DNA from 2 places in the Cobetia sp. 5-11-6-3 genome. Region 1 is predicted to be linked to the other one. Evidence: predicted binding sites of a transcription regulator. Region 1 holds the regulator's gene; the other holds the start of a gene.
The links. Region 1 encodes FNR, which switches genes on or off when oxygen is low (the NO sensors DNR and NnrR bind a similar motif). Its sites were predicted from a motif close to TTGATNTANATCAA; they were not measured.
Positions count from the first base shown of each region.

Region 2: adhP (alcohol dehydrogenase AdhP) is a predicted target of FNR. The motif match lies at 2,413-2,426, and genes of this name have one in related genera.

Region 1 is NZ_BLWJ01000002.1:115,022-120,754, forward strand. It holds gene HXS66_RS04430 (fatty acid cis/trans isomerase) at 1-1,730, shown strand, start outside; gene fnr (fumarate/nitrate reduction transcriptional regulator Fnr) at 1,828-2,577, opposite strand; gene HXS66_RS04440 (hypothetical protein) at 2,934-3,212, opposite strand; gene HXS66_RS04445 (cbb3-type cytochrome c oxidase subunit II) at 3,209-3,868, opposite strand; gene HXS66_RS04450 (cbb3-type cytochrome c oxidase subunit I) at 3,865-5,304, opposite strand; gene HXS66_RS04455 (alpha/beta family hydrolase) at 5,455-5,733, shown strand, end outside.
Region 2 is NZ_BLWJ01000002.1:361,242-366,974, reverse strand. It holds gene HXS66_RS05450 (CreA family protein) at 1-332, shown strand, start outside; gene HXS66_RS05445 (pyridoxamine 5'-phosphate oxidase family protein) at 539-1,030, shown strand; gene adhP (alcohol dehydrogenase AdhP) at 1,228-2,256, opposite strand; gene HXS66_RS05435 (aldehyde dehydrogenase family protein) at 2,527-4,047, opposite strand; gene HXS66_RS05430 (response regulator transcription factor) at 4,487-5,287, shown strand; gene HXS66_RS05425 (Nramp family divalent metal transporter) at 5,338-5,733, opposite strand, start outside.

The DNA.
Region 1 (5,733 bases):
GTCTGATGAGTCGCTACATCTACGAGCACCTCTTCCTGACCCACCTGTATTTCCCGGAAGCGAAGGGGGCCAATGGCCGGCCGATCTTCTTCTCGCTGGTGCGCTCCAGTACGCCGCCCGGCGAGCCCATCCAGCGCATCTCCTCGCGCCGCCCCTATGACGCTCCCTACGCGGCCTATCCCGGAGATGGTCGTGACGTCATGCCGCATGACGAGGCCGGGCGTCCTCGCGTCTATTACCGTCTATGGCAGGAGCGCTCGACGATCCTGGCCAAGAATCATCTGCCCTATTCGCTGAGTGACGCGCGCCTGGAACGCTGGCAGTCGCTGTTCCTCGCGCCGGACTATACGGTGGATGACCTGCCTGGCTATGACCTCAAGACGGCGTCCAATCCCTTCCTGACGTTCGAGGCGATCCCTGCCGAGTCACGTTACCGCTTCATGCTGGATGAATCGCAGAACACCATCATGGGCTTCATCAAGGGGCCGGTCTGTCGTGGCCAGGTGGCCGTGGACGTCATCAATGACCACTTCTGGGTCAGTTTCACCGATCCATCACTGTTCAGCCTGCCGCAGGTCGAGCGCACCCTGGCACGGGAGGGCGAGAATCTCAGCCTGCCTGCCGAGCAGAGCAGCAATGCATTGCCCATCTCCTCGTGGATCAAGTTCGAGCGCAAGCAGCAGGCCTATCTGCAGGCCAAGCAAAAGCTGATGATGCAGGCCTACGAGGACGGCAATCTGCGTCTGGACATGCAGCTGTTGTGGGACGGCAGCGGCTGGCAAGGTGGCGAGGGTGGCGATCACAACCCCAATGCCGCCCTGACGGTCTATCGTCACTTCGACAATGCCGCCGTGATGAAAGGGCTGGTCGGCAATGTGCCCAAGACGGCCTGGGTGATCGATTACCCGATGCTTGAGCGCATCCATTACCTGCTGGTGGCCGGCTTCGATGTCTATGGCAACCTCGGCCACCAGCTGACCACGCGCCTGTACATGGACTTCCTGCGCATGGAAGGCGAGAACAACCTGCTGGCGCTTCTGCCTGCCGGCGAGCGTCAGGCAGTGCATGACAGCTGGTATCAGGATGTGGATTCTGGGCTGGAAAAGCTGCTGTTCAAGAAGCCGCCCCAGTTTGATGCCCCGAGCGATATCGTCTGGACACCGGGAGAGCTTTCCTCACCGGATAAGGCGCGCATTGGGTTGATGCGTCGCCTGCGCGAGCGCCTGGCGCCGGAACTTGTCCACGAGCGTAGCCTGGAGACGCTGGAGGATGATGCCGTGCGCCGCGAATTGAAGGCCTTGAGCGAGGTGAGTGGTCTGGCGGCCAGCCTGCTGCCGGAAGTCACCATCATTGCGCTGGAACGGGAGGGAAGCGAGCACCCACAGTTGTTCAGCGTGCTGCGCAACTCGGCTCATGCCAACATCACCAGCCTGTTCGACGAGGAAGCCAATCGGCGTCCTGAGCGCGATACGCTGGATGTGCTGCGCGGCGTGGCCGGGGATTATCCGAATGCCTTCTGGCATCTGACACCCGAGTCGCTGCAGGGATTGGCACGGCGGGTCGCCGTGCTCAAGGATGAGGCGGACTATCGACAGCTGATGGCCGATATCGGAGTGCGGCGCACCGACCCACGCTTCTGGCAGTTCTCGGACAGCGTGCTGCGTGCCAATTATGCGGATCGTCCCGTCGAGGCCGGGTTGCTAGATTACAACCGTCTGCAGAATCGCTGAGCGTCTCCGAGCCGCCTGGCACTGTCTGGAACACACGAAGGCCCGCCACATGAGGATGTGGCGGGCCTTCGTGGTGAGAGAGATGGCATCACGGGGGTCAGCGACCGCCCTGACACTCTCCTTCTGCCAGCTCTATCAGGCCATCCAGGTGCAGGATATGGACCTCGCGCGCCTGGATATCCACCAGCCCCTGAGCCTGGAAACGCGTCAGGATACGGCTGATGGTTTCCACGGCCAGTCCCAGGTAATTGCCGATGTCGGCGCGGGACATGGAAAGACGGAAACTGTATGGCGAATAGCCGCGGCGACGGAAGCGCTGAGAGAGGTTGACCAGGAAGCTGGCCAGGCGCTCATCTGCCGTCTTGCGCGACAGCAGCATCATCATCCGACGATCCTCATGCAGCTCCTTGCTCAGGCTCTTGAACAGCTGGGTGCGCAGTTCCGGCAGTTGGGCGGAAAGCGCATCGAGGCGATCGAAGGGAATCTCGCACACGGTCGTGGTCTCGAGTGCCACGGCGCTGCCGGGGTAGGCATTGCTGTCGATGGCATCCAGTCCAGCCAGCTCGCTGGGCAGGAAGAAACCGGTGAGCTGCTCCGTGCCACTGTTCTCGGTGTTGATCTGTTTCAGGCTGCCCGAGCGCACCGTGAAGACGCAGTCGAAGGGCTCGCCCTGGGTGAAGAGAACCTCGCCCTTTCTGAGCGGCGCGCGGCGCCGAATGATGGAGTCGAACTGGTCGATGGCTTCCATGTTCAGTGCCAGCGGCAGACACAGTGAGCTGAGCGAGCAGGTCTGACAGCGTGCTTCATGCGCACGCAATCGATGGGATGCCGTTGTCTGGGCCGTCATGGTGACTCTCCTGGGGCATTACGCCGAAACTCGTGGGGGGCGGGTTTCGGGTGGGGGTGTCCGGGTGCGACACCTGGTACAGGGCGATTCCATGGTCCTGTACGGAGAGGCAGCATCCTCATGGACTGAGTCGCTGCTGCCTGTCGGTGCTGTCCGTCAATGATACCTGTCAGGCGCACTTCCCAGAACGGGTTCCCGTCCTGTGGGGCGGGATGTGAAGTGCTCCGTGAATCGCGCGCATTATATTAGATAATTCTGATTGTGTCGTGATGTCCTGCATGACTCTAGACGCAGAACCTCCCGAAGGGGCAGGTTGCGACGCCCTGCCTCATCCGACTCGGGAGAGCCAGGTGACATCATCCACTCAAGGACATGACGATCTGCCCCATGCTGACCAGCAGCGTGAGCAGAAACAGCAGACTCCAGACCAGCGGCAGCGGCCTGTCCGGCTGAGGGGTGCCGTCAATGCGGTGTTCGTCGCCTGGCCCATCTCCCTGCAGGTCATCATCGGGTGAGGTGCTGCGCGAGCGAAGCCCGACAAGCAACAGCGTGCAGAAGGCCAGGCTGCCCAGCGTGAGCATGCTGATCCATGCCTGCCAGAACAGTGGCAGATCGACGTTTGCCAGCAGGTTCATGGTGCAGCTCCTGTCGTCAGTGTCAGTGTGGCGAGTGTCTCCCCTGTCGGGTCGGGTGCTGTCGCGGATGAGTGCCGAAGGGGATCCGTCTGTTGAAGATAGGCCAGCAGAGCGGTCGCCTCGGCCTTGCCGCGTACCCGGGCGGGCGCCGCGAGGATCTCGTCGTCTCGGTAGGGCACGCCAAGCGCCTGCAGGGCCCGCATTCGCTCGGCGACACCCTCGCCGCTCAGGGCGTGCTCGAACAGCCAGGGGTAGGCCGGCATGCTGGAATCCGCCACCTTGTGGCGCGGCGAGTACAGGTGCAGGCGTTGCCAGGCCTCATCATGTTCCGCCGGGAGGCGGCTCAGGTCAGGGCCTTGACGAGCGTTGCCCCACAGGGCCGGTCGCTCCATGAGGTGGCGGGAGGCGGCGTCCCGGCTTGCATGGCGTGCCTGGTCTCCCGGCAGATCCCGCACCATTCGGGTATGGCATTGTTGGCAGCCTTCCCGCAGGTAAAGGCGCTGTCCCTCCAGCGCCAGCGTATCCAGCGGTGTCACTTCTTGCCCTGCCTCCTGAAACCCCAGAGGCAGCAACTGGGCCAGCGCGCCGACACTTGCCGCCATCACGCAGAGCGCGGCCATCAGGCCCGGATGCCGTTCGAGCAGTACGTGTCTCATGCCGGTGTCCTCCCCCGAGCGTGTGAATCCCCGATGTGGTGATGAGCGCGCTGGGTAGAGGAGCGCGTGATGGGACGGCGGGAGGCGCGCAGGAGATACGCTGCCATCAGCAGCAGGCCGAGTGCCCAGCAACTCAGCCCCACCAGCGTCATCAGCATCGGCGGGCGAGCCACCGCCAGGACGTCGGCGAGGGAGTGCAGCGGTTGTCCCTCTGCGTCTACGGCATGCCACAGGCTGCCCTGCAGCAGGGTGGTGGTCCAGCTGGCAGCGATGCAGAGCAACATGCCGGCGATGGCCAGCCAGGCGTGGGTCATGATCAGCGCCGAGGGTGCTTCAGGCAGCCGCAGACGGTAGAGCATGAGCACGCTGACCAGACCGATGACGCCCAGTGTGCCGGCCGGCGAGAGGCTGCCGGCGGCGCTGAAGGTCATGTCGTTGAGCGGGGCGATGGACAGTGCCACATGCTCCATCACGCTGATGGCCAGAAAGAGCAGGGCCGCGCCGAGCAGGCAGGTCTGAGGATGATGGCGCAGGGAGGGCCAGTCCGCCTTGAGGGTCAGCAGGCCGTTGAGAGGAATGGCCAGTCCCGGCGCCAGCAGCAGGAGCCCCATCGCCATTCCCAGCGCCTGGCTCCACTGGGGCAGGGCACTGGCGTGCAGCAGCACCGCACCGCTCCAGGGCAGCAGCAATACCAGCAGCCAGAAGCTGATGATGGCCAGACGGTGAGAGTGAAGGGGCTGGCGGGTCAGTCCCGAGAGTGCCTGATACGCCATGGCAATGAAGCCCAGTGCCAGCATGCCGCCGGGCAGCATTCCCTTCTGCCAGCTCTGCAGCAGCGCGTCCAGACTGCCTGAGAACATGGGCAACGATGTCAGCGGGCCCAGGGGCACCGCCAGTGACAGCAGGGTATGCTGCATCAGTATCATCACCAGACAGCCAATGAAGCACCAGCCAGCCACGGGCAGGCGCGCTGTCGGTCCTGCCTTCCAGTTGACATGGAAGAGCCACGCGACCGCGATCCACACTGCCAGCATCAACAGGTTGAGTGGCCAGGGATATTCGGATTGGCCATGCCCCGACGCGAAGCCCGCGGCAATCGATATGCTGCCAAGCACGAGAATCGTCTGCCAGGCCCGCAGCGTGAACCGCTGGAGACGCCGCTGGCCCGGCCGGGCTTGCGTGTCATGATTGGCCAGTGAATACAGGCTGGCAATCAATGCCGAGCCGCCCAGGCCGAAGAGCAGCAGATGCTGTTGCACAATGGCGAGACGGCCATGGCTCAGCCAGGCGATGGGCGGGGCCAGGGATGGCCACAACTGCACGGCGGTCAGCCATGCCGCCAGCAATAGACTGACGGCGCCTGAAAGAATGGCCGTCGTGCCAAATTGGCGAATCACCTCGTGAGAGGCGCCTGCTCCATCAGGTGCTGTGCCCATGTCATGACCTCATCATGCAGTGAACAGCGATGTGCTCTCCTGAAGAGAGCACGACTCACGAGACGATTCAGCATTCATTTCAGCTACCAGGGAGGACACTGAGTGTCTCTTGTCACTTCATCATCGGACGAAGATCGGGATGCGTCCAATGTGGCGGCCGTTCCCACCCCCTACGCCGAGGAAGGTTTCAAGGTCGCTTCCTTTGACGCCATCGCCGATGAGCTGGAAAAGCGTCTGGAGCTGTCAGAGGAGGCGTTGGCGGCGCGCGGTCCCTGGCGAGGCTGGGTGGCCTCGTTCGGTCCGCTGGAGATTCATGGCAGCCCTCGGCAGGTGATTCTGCTGCATGCCCATGGGGCGGGCGCCGGACGCGAGACCGATTTCCATCAGCAGTTCGGCAAGGCCTGTGCACACCAGGGGGCGGCATGGCTG
Region 2 (5,733 bases), 250 kb from region 1:
TGCCGGGCGTGACCTGTCACCTGAGCAACATCGAGGCGAATCTCGATTTCTCCGATCCCTCCGACATGAGCATCGCCTGCCGCCAAACCGGCCCGATCACCCCGGCGATGCTCGCCGACATCGACACCTCCAAGAGTGGCGAGGAGGTCTATCGCAAGTCCAAGAGCGTGCTGCTCAAGAGCCTCAAGATCCGGCGCATTCTGGACCGTGACTCCCAGAGCCTGCTCTACATCGCCTACAGCACCAAGGAAACCAGCGGCAGCTTCAAGCATGCGCTGAGCAGCGTGCCGCTATGGGGCAGCGAGGCCTGGCAGGCTCCCGCGGCGCAGTGAGTCGACTCGGCACCTGAATCAAGCCCTGACTCATCAAGCCCTGACTCATCAAGCCCTGACTCATCAAGCGCTGATTCATCAAGTGCTGACTCATAAAGCGAAAGCTTCACCATCATCCCTTGAAGTTGTGGGGTGTCGCTCCAAGGTCTTGATCAACGGCTAGCCAGTCGGATTTTCATTCGCATGAGGCAAAGGAGTGACACACGATGTCGAGCCCGGAGCACAAGCAGAAGATCTGGAAGCTGATCAAGGATGTGAAGGTCGGCATGTTGGTGACGCAGGGTGACGGCATGCCACATGCCCGCCCGATGCATCTGGTACAGGATGACTACGACGGCACCCTGTGGTTCTTCACGCGAGCCAGTGCCGAGAAGGTGTTTGAAGCAAAGAAGGACAGCGAGGTCTGCCTGAGCTTTTCCGATCAGGATGATGGCGTCTATGTGTCGCTGAGCGGTCATGCCAATCTGCACCGCGATCAGGGCCTGATCGACAAGTTCTGGAATCCGTTCGTGGCCGCCTGGTTCCCGGAAGGCAAGGATGACCCCGATGTCACTCTGCTAGAGGTCAAGGTGCAATCCGGTGAGCACTGGAAGGCCAAGGAGAGCAAGGCGTATCAACTCTATGAGATTGCGCGCGCCAACCTCGACAAGGACCACACCCCGGACATGGGCGAGAACGAGAAATTCGGCACGGTATGAGCAGAAGCCCGAGCTCGTCATGGAGAGCTCGTTGAAGTGCCCGCGTGAGAGTTGACGCACACGGCCATGCCAGACACGACAACGCCAGCCCAAGGGCTGGCGTTGTCGTGTCTGGTCTCCTGCCGCCTGCCGAATCCTGCCGAATCCTGCAGACCTGTCGTCGGTGGAGAGAGTTCAAGTTCAGGACAGCGAACGCCTCAAGACTTCATGTCGAGCACGATGCGCCCCTCGATTTTGCCGTCGATCATGCGCCCGAAGATGTCATTGATATCCTCGAGCCTGCCGGTCTGCACGGTGGCCGCGACCTTGCCTTCCGCGGCGAAGTCCAGCGCCTCCTGCAGGTCCTGACGCGTGCCGACGATGGAGCCACGCACCGTGATGCCGTTGAGCACCGTGGAGAAGATCGGCAGCGGGAAGTCACCCGGCGGCAGGCCGTTGAGCACCAGGGTACCGCCACGGCGCAGCATGTTCTGGGCCTGATCGAAGGCCTTGGGCGATACCGCCGTCACCAGTGCGCCGTGCGCGCCGCCGATCTCGCGCTTGATGACGGCTGCCGGATCTTCCTTCATGGCATTCACGGTCACGGTGGCCCCCAGACGGCGGGCCAGATCCAGCTTGGCATCATCGACATCCACCGCCGCCACGTTCAGGCCCATGGCGCGGGCGTACTGCACCGCCATGTGACCCAACCCGCCGATCCCCGAGATCACCACCCACTGACCGGGGCGAGTGTCGGTCATCTTGAGCCCCTTGTAGACCGTGACCCCGGCGCACAGCACCGGCGCGATCTCCACGAAGCCCACGCTGTCCGGCAGACGCCCCACGTAGCCGGCATCCGCCAGCGTGTACTGGGCAAAGCCGCCATTCACCGAATAGCCGGTGTTCTGCTGGCTCTCGCACAGCGTCTCCCAACCGCCTAGGCAGTGCTCGCAATGGCCACAGGCCGAGTAGAGCCAGGGCACCCCGACCCGGTCGCCTTCCTTGACGTGGGTCACACCCTCGCCCACCGCCGCGATGGTGCCGACGCCCTCATGGCCGGGAATGAACGGCGGGTTGGGCTTCACCGGCCAGTCGCCATGCGCGGCGTGCAGGTCGGTGTGACAGACCCCGGAGGCGGCGACCTCGACCAGAATCTCGCCACGCCCCGGTCGCGGTACCGCGACTTCCTCGATCACCAGCGGTGCACCGAATTCACGTACCACGGCGGCTTTCATGCTGTTATCCATGATGGACTCCTCATTCATTGTCGAAAGACGAACCTTGGAAAGGCGAGCCAGAGATCAGGCGGAGAGTGCGATCCCGTCCGGTCGTGAGCGAGGGCCAGTGTTCGCGCACGCCCCGGACCTGCCTCTTCATTGAAACCAGACGCGGTGCTCCCTGCCCTGCGCCAGATCAAGCAAGTCGGATCTGGCGCGGGCATCGAGAGGAATTCCTCGAGGAGGCATCGCGGGAGGTGGATTCAGCGCCACTAGCCTCGGTGGCGCTGACGGTCAGGCCTAGAAGAAGCCGAGTGGATTGATGTCGTAGCTGACCAGCAGGTTCTTGGTCTGCTGGTAGTGTTCCAGTGCCATCTTGTGGGTCTCGCGACCGACACCGGATTTCTTGTAGCCACCGAAGGCGGCATGGGCGGGATACTGGTGGTAGCAGTTGGTCCACACGCGACCGGCCTGGATACCGCGCCCCATGCGGAAGGCGACATTCATGTCGCGACTCCAGACACCGGCGCCGAGACCGAATTCGGTGTCATTGGCGATGGCCAGCGCCTCTGCCTCGTCACGGAAGGTGGTGACGGCGACCACCGGCCCGAAGATCTCCTCCTGGAAGACACGCATCGCGTTGTGGCCCTTCAGCAGGGTCGGCTGGATGTAATAGCCGTTGGCCAGCTCGTTCTCCAGCTGCTCGCTGCTGCCGCCGGTGAGCACCTCGGCCCCCTCCTCACGGGCGATATCCATGTAGGACATGATCTTGTCGAACTGCTCGCGGGAGGCCTGGGCGCCGACCTGCACGTCGGTATCCAGCGGATTGCCGCGCTTGATGGTCTTCACGCGCTCCATCACCCGGGCCATGAAGTCGTCGTAGATGCTTTCCTGGATCAGAGCGCGTGACGGGCAGGTGCACACCTCGCCCTGATTGAAGAACGCCAGCACCAGCCCTTCGGCAGCCTTGTCGATGAACTCGGGCTCGGCATTCATGATGTCGGCGAAGTAGATGTTGGGGGACTTGCCGCCCAGCTCCACCGTGGAGGGAATGATGGTCTCCGCGGCGCACTTGAGGATGTGCGAGCCCACGGGGGTGGAACCGGTGAAGGCGATCTTGGCGATGCGCTTGCTGGTCGCCAGCGCCTGTCCCGCCTCGGCGCCGTAGCCGTTGACGATGTTGAGCACCCCTGCCGGCAGCAGGTCATTGATCAGTTCCGCCAGCACCAGGATCGAGGCCGGGGTCTGCTCCGCCGGCTTGAGCACCACGCAGTTGCCGGCCGCCAGCGCCGGGCCCAGCTTCCAGGCCGCCATCAGGATCGGGAAGTTCCACGGGATGATCTGCCCCACCACCCCCAGCGGCTCGTGGAAGTGATAGGAGACGGTATTGGCATCGATGTCCGCCGCGGTGCCCTCCTGGGAGCGCAGGCAACCGGCGAAGTAGCGGAAGTGATCCGCCGCCAGCGGGATATCGGCGTTCAGCGTCTCGCGCACCGCCTTGCCGTTGTCCCAGGTCTCGGCGACCGCCAGCATCTCGAGATTCTGCTCGATGCGATCCGCGATCCTGAGCAGGATGTTGGAGCGCTCCTGCACCGAGGTCTTGCCCCAGGCGGGGGCTGCCTTGTGGGCGGCGTCCAGCGCGAGATCGATATCTTCCGCACTCGATCGCGGGATACGGCAGAACACCTCGCCCGTCACCGGGCTGACATTGTCGAAATATTCCCCCTTCACCGGCTCGACGAAACGCCCGCCGATGTAATTGCCGTAGGTGTCCTTGAACGTGACCAGCGCGTCGGCGCTGCCCGGGGAGGCGTAGATCATGGCGAACTCCTGTGGGTCGGATTCACGAGTGGCGCTCGTGATCGACGACCTGTTGTTGTAAGTCACGTGGACAGGAGATGGCGCTCCTGTCCCTCGCCTGACCGTCAATGACTGCATCAATGACTGCATCAAGAACTGCTTGATCAGGCGACCCTCACAGTCTTGTTCACTTGTGGCATTCGCGACATGCGCCCATGGGCGGAAACCGTCTCATCCCTTGGGAGGAGAAAAGGGAGAGACCCGGCAGGCAAGAAAGATGGGACAGGAAGACAGAGGAAGAAAGGAAAGGCAGGCCATACCGCGAAGGCCGCAAGGCACGACACCACGCCATGACGTTATGCTCAGGGTAGCTATTGTCAGCAAGGTCATGATCAGGAAAGCCATGGCCTGGAACGTCATGACCAGAACATCGCCCGCCAACGACCGGCCAGGAGCCTTCATGTACCGTCTGCTGATCGCGGATGACCATCCGCTGTTCCGTGATGCCATCAGTCGTACCCTGAATCTGGCCGTCGCTGACGGCTCTACGCCAGAATACGAGCTGCTGCAGGCCGCCAGTCTCGAGGAAGCGCTCAGCGTGATCGCTCATCATGCTGACAGCCTCGACCTGCTGCTGCTGGATCTCGACCTGCCCGACAGCCACGGCCTGGAAGGCCTGGCGCGCCTGCGCGAGGAGGCAGACTGGCTGCCGGTGGCGATTCTCTCCGCCCACGAGGCGCGCGAGACGGTACTCGAGGCATTGGCGCTCGGTGCGGTGGGGTATCTGTCCAAGTCGAGTTCGGCGCAGACCCTGCGCGATGCCCTCGCACGCATGCTGGCCGGGGAGGTCTACGTGCCTGCCCAGTTGATGCGCGCTGCGCCGCGTCCAGCGCCGCTCTCAGCATCATCTGCATCATCGGCACCAGCATCATCGGTACCAGTGCCACCGCCAGCGCCCCAACTGGCGCCGAGCCTCAGCGATGCTGAATTCGCGCGGCGCTGGCAGACCCTCACCACCAAGCAGCGCGGCGTGCTGGAGCGCATGGTGCTGGGCGAGTCCAACAAGATGATCGCCTGGCAGCTGGGCGTGGCGGAGACCACCATCAAGTCGCATGTCTCCGCCATCCTGCACAAGCTGGGGGTCGCCAGCCGGGTGCAGGCGATCCTGCTGGCCAGCCACGCCCTGCCTGCCGTGTCAGGCCCGAGTGAGACCTCTGCCGCCCCACGACGCGAAACGCCCCGGTCCAACGCTCACGAATGAGGCGCGAACCGGGGCGTTGCCCATCAGGTGTCGGGACAGAGTGACTCGCCCTACATCAGCTCCCCGACCAGCACATAGCCATTGAGCAGGATGATGACCGCTGCCACCAGCATGCCGATGGCCGTCACCCAGTGACGATTGACCAGGTCCCCCATCAGGCGGCGATTGGCGGTGAACATCAGCAGCGGCACCAGCGCGAAGGGAATCCCGAAGCTGAGTACCACCTGGCTTGCGACCAGCACCTGCTGCTCCGGCAGCCCCATCAGGATGATGGCGATGGCCGGTGCCATGGTGATCACGCGGCGCAGCCACAGCGGAATGCGGAAGTTGACGAAGCCCTGCATCACCACCTGCCCGGACAGGGTGCCGACGATGGACGAGGACAGCCCCGCCAGCAGCAGCGTGAAGCCGAAGATCAGGCTCGCGGCATTCTGGCCCATCAGCGG